Regions from separate parts of the Bradyrhizobium sp. ORS 111 genome, predicted to be linked through region 3. Evidence: predicted binding sites of a transcription regulator. Region 3 holds the regulator's gene; each other region holds the start of a gene.
The links. Region 3 encodes HrcA, which represses chaperone genes, less so after heat shock. Its sites were predicted from a motif close to GTTAGCACTCNCNNNNNGNGAGTGCTAAC; they were not measured.

Region 1 (2,265 bases), 1.8 Mb from region 3:
GCGCGCGGCGCGCTGAACGCGGCGGTCGCGCACACCACACGCTTCGTGCATAGGGATCGGAACAAGAGTCTTTCGGACTACCAAGCGATCCGGCAGGAACTCGGGGCAGCCAAGGTGCTGGTCGAGACGCTGCGGCCTTGGCGCAACGAACTCGCGGGCCAACTGGACGCGCTGTGGCGCGCTGGCAGGCCGCAGAGTGAAATCCTTATCCCGCTGACCGAGTTCAAGGTGCATGCCGCCGAAGTCGCCAACAAAGTCGCGGCCACGGCTCTGACGGTAACGGGCGGCTATGGGTACCATCGGGGGCCGATCGAACGCGCCTTCCGCGACGCGCGCGCGGCCATCGCGATGGGGCCCTCTAATGTGATCGCGCGCGATTGGATCGGCAAGGCTCTGGTCGGTCTGCCGCTGGAGCTGTTCTACGAGGGGGGAGAATAGTGAGGATTGAGAACTGCTCGCAACATTGCCTGCGAGCCGCGGCTGAAAAGAATGAGAGCCTCTGCTTTCAGATGCAGTGCCGTTTCCGGCCGTCAGAGATCTTTCAGGGTTCTTATGCGAGCCCAACCGGTGGCAAGTCCCGGACCCAAGGACGCCTTTAGAAAACTCGAAGTCGTTCCCGCTACCTGCTGGTCGGGTTGGGCGTAGCCCGAGGCATAATGGGGCCACCAAATCGTCTTGGCTTTGGTCGGAAGGTCCCGTCGGCAAACGGCGGGCTCCTTCTTTAGGTAGGGGGTAAGCGCCAATTTTTTTGCTACAGACCCTTGCTCCGGAAGAAGCCTGTCCTATTTCAGTTCCGCCTGCGTTAGCACTCGCCGGCATCGACTGCTAACAGTCGAGAATCGTTAACTCGTGCAAATAGTTAGGAGGACTGTATGACTTTCCGTCCACTTCATGACCGCGTCGTCGTCAAGCGCATCGACGCAGAAGAGAAGTCCGCTGGCGGCATCATCATTCCAGACACAGCCAAGGAAAAGCCCTCCCAGGGCGAAGTCATCGCCGTCGGCCCAGGTGGCCGTGATGAGGCAGGCAAGTTGATCCCGATTGATTTGAAGATCGGCGACCGCGTGCTGTTCGGCAAATGGTCGGGCACCGAGGTCAAGATCGATGGCCAGGAGCTGTTGATCATGAAGGAGAGCGACATCATGGGCGTTCTCACCGAAATATCTTCCAGCAAGAAGGCCGCCTAATCCACTGCTCGCACCGCTCACCCCTGAGGAGCGCCTGCTGGGCGTCCTATCCAGGGTGAGATGAAATGAAACTCAGGGAAATCAACCATGTCAGCCAAAGAAGTCAAATTCGGCGTAGACGCACGCGACCGCATGCTGCGCGGCGTCGACGTTCTCGCCAACGCGGTGAAAGTCACCCTCGGTCCGAAGGGCCGCAACGTGGTGCTCGATAAGTCGTTCGGCGCTCCCCGCATCACCAAGGACGGCGTCACCGTCGCCAAGGAGATCGAGCTCGACGACAAGTTCGAGAACATGGGCGCCCAGATGGTGCGCGAAGTCGCTTCCAAGTCCGCTGACGCGGCCGGCGATGGCACCACCACCGCCACCGTGCTGGCGGCTGCAATCGTCCGCGAGGGCGCCAAGTCGGTCGCCGCCGGCATGAACCCGATGGATCTGAAGCGCGGTATCGACCTCGCGGTCGAAGCCGTCGTTGCGGACCTCCAGAAGAACTCCAAGAAGGTCACCTCGAACGAGGAGATCGCCCAGGTCGGCACCATTTCGGCCAACGGCGACGCCGAGATCGGCAAGTTCCTCGCCGACGCCATGAAGAAGGTCGGCAACGAGGGCGTGATCACGGTCGAGGAAGCCAAGTCGCTCGAAACCGAACTCGACGTCGTCGAGGGCATGCAGTTCGACCGCGGCTACATCTCGCCCTACTTCGTCACCAACGCCGACAAGATGCGCGTTGAGATGGACGACGCCTACATCCTGATCAACGAGAAGAAGCTCTCCTCGCTGAACGAGCTGCTGCCGCTGCTCGAGGCCGTGGTGCAGACCGGCAAGCCGCTGGTCATCGTCGCTGAAGACGTCGAAGGCGAAGCGCTCGCCACCCTCGTCGTCAACCGCCTGCGCGGCGGCCTGAAGGTCGCGGCCGTCAAGGCTCCCGGCTTCGGCGATCGCCGCAAGGCCATGCTGCAGGACATCGCGATCCTGACCGGCGGCCAGGCCATCTCGGAAGACCTCGGCATCAAGCTCGAGAACGTCACGCTGCAGATGCTCGGCCGCGCCAAGAAGGTGATGATCGACAAGGAGAACACCA
Region 2 (2,265 bases), 1.3 Mb from region 3:
GATGTCGACCTCGGTCTCGAGCGACTTGTTCTCCTCGACCGTGATCACGCCCTCATTGCCGACCTTCTGCATCGCCTGCGCGATCATCTTGCCGATCGCGGCATCGCCATTGGCCGAGATGGTGCCGACCTGGGCAACCTCGGAGGAGGCAGCAACCGGCTTGGCGCGCTTCTCGAGGTCCTTGACCACGGCTGCGACCGCGATGTCGATGCCGCGCTTGAGGTCCATCGGGTTCATGCCGGCGGCGACCGACTTGCCGCCTTCGCGGACGATCGCCTGCGCCAGCACGGTCGCGGTGGTGGTGCCGTCACCGGCGGTGTCGTTGGTCTTGGAGGCGACCTCGCGCAGCATCTGCGCGCCCATGTTCTCGAACTTGTCCTCGAGCTCGATCTCCTTGGCGACGGTGACGCCGTCCTTGGTGATGCGCGGTGCGCCGACGCTCTTCTCGATCACGACGTTGCGGCCCTTCGGCCCGAGCGTCACCTTCACCGCATTGGCGAGCACGTCCACGCCGCGCAGCATGCGCTCGCGGGCGTCTCCGGCGAATTTTACGTCCTTGGCAGCCATATCTTGAACTCCTGTCAGCTTTGAGAGATGCGCTTGCTGCTCCCGCACCTGTCATCGCCGGGCTTGACCCGGCGATCCATCTTTCGAAGAACGATGGATGCCCGGGTCAAGCCCGGGCATGACGACGAATGGGTGTAGCGGCCGCGCAGTTGAATGACGATCAGACCAGCACGCCCATGATGTCGGACTCCTTCATGATCAGGAGCTCTTCGCCGTCGATCTTGACCTCGGTGCCCGACCACTTGCCGAACAGCACGCGGTCACCGGTCTTGAGGTCGATCGGGATCAGCTTGCCGGCCTCGTCGCGGCCACCGGGGCCGACGGCGACGATTTCGCCCTGGGAAGGCTTTTCCTTGGCCGTGTCCGGAATGATGATGCCGCCCTTGGATTTCTCCTCGGCATCGATACGCTTGACCACGACGCGGTCGTGCAGCGGGCGGAATTTGGATTTAGCCATGACGTTCCCTCTTGGAGGCTGGTTTCAGGTCTGGTTCATCGAGCCCGGCGTTGGATGCCGGCCCGGGTCGGCGCCGGGCGGGACGCCCGGCCACCATTTAGCAATCGTGGTGCCAGAGTGCTAATTGCGCGCCGGGAAATATGGCCTGGCGCTGTTTCTGTCAAGCAAACCGGGGTTAAGGCCTTGGTGAGGCCAATATAGGATGGTGAGACGGAAACCAAATCGTAGCGATGCCGCAATTTCGTCGGACGTCATTGCTCGGTCTTAAGTTTTACGCTTGGCTGCCGGGATGGGTGCGGCTGGGACATTGTCGGGGGGATGATACAGATGATCAGGTCACTCAACGCGCGATTGGTCGCACGGTTCGCGGCTGTCTCGGCGCTGACGATAACCCTGGGGGCATGCAGCAGCACGAACTTGCCGTCACTATCGTCGAACCCCGAGCCGGGGCCCGGGCCGGGCCTTGCTCCGGAAATGCCGGCCTCGATCAGGCCCGACGAGATCGTCGGCCGCTGGGGGCTCGCTTCGTACCAGAATCCCGCCGACCGCGCCCGCACCGAGGCCGCCGCGCGCGCCCAGTGCAAGCAGCCCTACGTGATCGGTGCCGGTCAGAATGGCGGCGTCATCATGCATCTGGCCGACCAGGCCACCCCGCAGGAATTGCGGCTGAAGGGGTCTCCGAGCGGCAAGAACTATATCGGCCCGCCCGGTCCGACGCCCGGCGAGCAGGACCGCGAGATTATCTCTTTCGACGGCCGCGTGTTGATCACCCGCTTCGTCGACAAGGACGCCGCCGTCCGCTACGGCAACATGGTCTATGTCCGCTGCGCACCGAGGGCGTAAAGCCGCTCGCACGTCATTCCGGGGCGACGCCAAGCGTCGAACCCGGAATGACGGTCCAAATGAAAATAAAAACGCCGGCCTTTGGGCCGGCGTTTTTTGTTCTGATCTGACCGCTTCTCAATCGAACAGCGCGTCGATGTCGTCCTGCGAGGCGTGACCGGCGTCGCCGTCGAGCTTCGGACCGTTGAGCAGGCGGGCATCGCCTTCGCGGGTGTCGACGATCGGCGGCACGTGCGCCTTGATCGCGTCGACGCCGCCCCAGATGTCCATCATCTCGTTGATGTGCTGCTCGATGAACTTCATCGTCTGCATCACCTTGCTGATGCGCTGGCCGGTGAGGTCCTGGAAGTTGCAGGCCTCGAAGATCGCGATCACGCGCTCCTGGATATCTTCGCTGA
Region 3 (2,265 bases):
TGCACGACCTGAACCACGGTACCTGACGGCACCGACGCGTCGGGCACTTCGAACATCGCTTGCTGGAAATTCGGATCGAATTTCTCCCCGATCGGATCGAATTTCTTCACGCCGTTCTTTTCCAGCGCGCTGAGCAGCGAGCGCTCGGTCAATTCGACGCCTTCGATCAGCGCTTTCAGGCCGGGATCGGCGGCTTCCTTGGCCTCGGCCGGAACGGCGTCGAGCGCGCGCTGCAGATTGTCGGCGATCTCGAGCACATCGCGGGCAAAGCCGGTAATGCCGTAGGTCTTGGCATCGGCGACCTCGCGGCGGGTGCGCTGACGGAGGTTCTCCATCTCCGCCAACGTGCGCAGCGTCTTGTCGCGCGCCTCCACCAGTTCCTTGGCCAGGGCCTCGGCCGACCCGACCTCGGGATCATCAGGCATGACGTAGGGCTTGGAGACCACAGGCTCACCCGTCGGCGCCGGATTGTCGGTATTGTCATTCGTCCGGTTCGGATCGGTCATGGCTTGCCTTCTCGAAAACTCGCGTCGGTTCAAATCTTGGGGATTGGTCAGGCGGGATATCGTGCTTTGGCGGCGAAAATCAAGCGGTCCCTCCGGCTTCGGTCAGCCGCCGAGGATCTTGCTCACGATGCGCGCGGCGTAATCGACCGTCGGGATCACCCTGGCATAATTCAGCCGCGTCGGTCCGATCACGCCGAGAACGCCGACAACCCGGCCCTGGGCATCGCTGTAAGGCGCCATGATGGTTGAGGAACCCGACAACGAGAACAGCTTGTTCTCCGAACCGATGAAGATCCGCACCCCCTCTCCGCGTTCGGCGCGGCCGAGCAAATCAATCACGCCGCGCTTGGTCTCGAGGTCGTCGAACAACGACTTGATGCGCTCGAGATCGTCGAGCGCATGCAGATTCTCGAGCAAATTGGCATGGCCGCGCACGATGAGCTGCCGATCCTCGTGCTCGCCGCCGGACCAGCTCGCGATTCCGGCCGCGACGACCTTCTGGGTGAGCTGGTCCAGTTCGGCCCGGCTCTGCGTCAACGCGGTCTCGAGCTCGAGGCGCGCTTCGGCCAGTGTGCGGCCCCGAATCCGTGCATTGAGGAAATTGCTCGCTTCGGTCAGCGCCGAAGAGGGAACACCTGGCGGCAGCGCCAGAACGCGATTTTCGACCTGACCGTCTTCGCCGACCAGCACGACCAACGCCTTCTCCGGCTCCAGCCGGACGAATTCGATGTGCTTCAGCCGCGCATTCGATTTCGGCGTCAGCACCACCGCCGCGGCGCGGGTCAGGCCCGACAGCCGCATCAGTGCTTCCTCGAGCGCAGCCTCGACCGTTTGCGCGCGACCGACCGAGGCAAGCTGGGTTCGGATCGACTGGCGCTCGTCCTCGGTGAGATCGCCGACCTGCATCAAGGCGTCGACAAAAAAGCGCAGACCGAGCTCGGTCGGCAGCCGGCCGGCGGAGGTATGCGGGGCATAGATCAGGCCAAGCTGCTCGAGGTCCGACATCACGTTGCGGACCGACGCCGGCGACAGCGGCAAGGCGATCAGGCGCGAGATGTTGCGCGAGCCGACCGGCTCGCCGGTCGCCAGATAGCTCTCGACGATTTGACGAAAAATGTCGCGCGAACGCTCGTTGAGCTGAGCCAGCCCCGCATGCGGTGCGATCAAGCCTATCGGATCGTGATGAGCCACACTCCAGTCCCTCACATTACCCCTAATTTGTCGATCCAGGAGGCCGGTGACAAGCATGCATTCGGCCCCAACAACCAGGCACCCACCGGGGGCCGAAAACCCTTGCCGCTGCCCGTTCCCCCTCCTACAAGCACGGCCAGCCACTTCTCTCGGATTTTTGGAGGACTTCATGCGGCCAAGCCGCCGTGCGCCCGATGAACTGCGTCCCGTGTCGCTGGAACGCGGCGTCGTCAAATACGCCGAGGGTTCCTGCATGGTGAAGTTCGGCGACACCCATGTGCTGGTGACGGCGACGCTGGAGGAACGGCTGCCACCCTGGCTGAAGGGTCAGGGCCGCGGCTGGGTCACGGCCGAATATGGCATGCTGCCGCGCGCCACCCTGGAGCGCACCCGACGCGAGGCCTCCGCCGGCAAGCAAGGCGGCCGCACGGTTGAAATCCAGCGGCTGATCGGCCGCTCGCTGCGCGCAGCCATCGATCTCGAAGCATTGGGCGAGCGCCAGATCACCGTCGATTGCGACGTGATCCAGGCCGATGGCGGCACCCGCACGGCCTCGATCACCGGCGCC

Region 1: the regulator HrcA is predicted to act here: its motif matches at 802-830, upstream of P6U30_RS09115 (co-chaperone GroES).
Region 2: the regulator HrcA is predicted to act here: its motif matches at 1,121-1,149, upstream of groES (co-chaperone GroES).

What each region holds. Positions count from the first base shown of each region.
Region 1 is NZ_CP120701.1:1,970,219-1,972,483, forward strand. It holds gene P6U30_RS09110 (acyl-CoA dehydrogenase family protein) at 1-438, shown strand, start outside; gene P6U30_RS09115 (co-chaperone GroES) at 873-1,187, shown strand; gene groL (chaperonin GroEL) at 1,275-2,265, shown strand, end outside.
Region 2 is NZ_CP120701.1:6,936,545-6,938,809, reverse strand. It holds gene groL (chaperonin GroEL) at 1-567, opposite strand, end outside; gene groES (co-chaperone GroES) at 728-1,024, opposite strand; gene P6U30_RS31935 (hypothetical protein) at 1,352-1,867, shown strand; gene P6U30_RS31930 (protein phosphatase CheZ) at 1,985-2,265, opposite strand, start outside.
Region 3 is NZ_CP120701.1:179,578-181,842, forward strand. It holds gene grpE (nucleotide exchange factor GrpE) at 1-506, opposite strand, end outside; gene hrcA (heat-inducible transcriptional repressor HrcA) at 609-1,697, opposite strand; gene rph (ribonuclease PH) at 1,867-2,265, shown strand, end outside.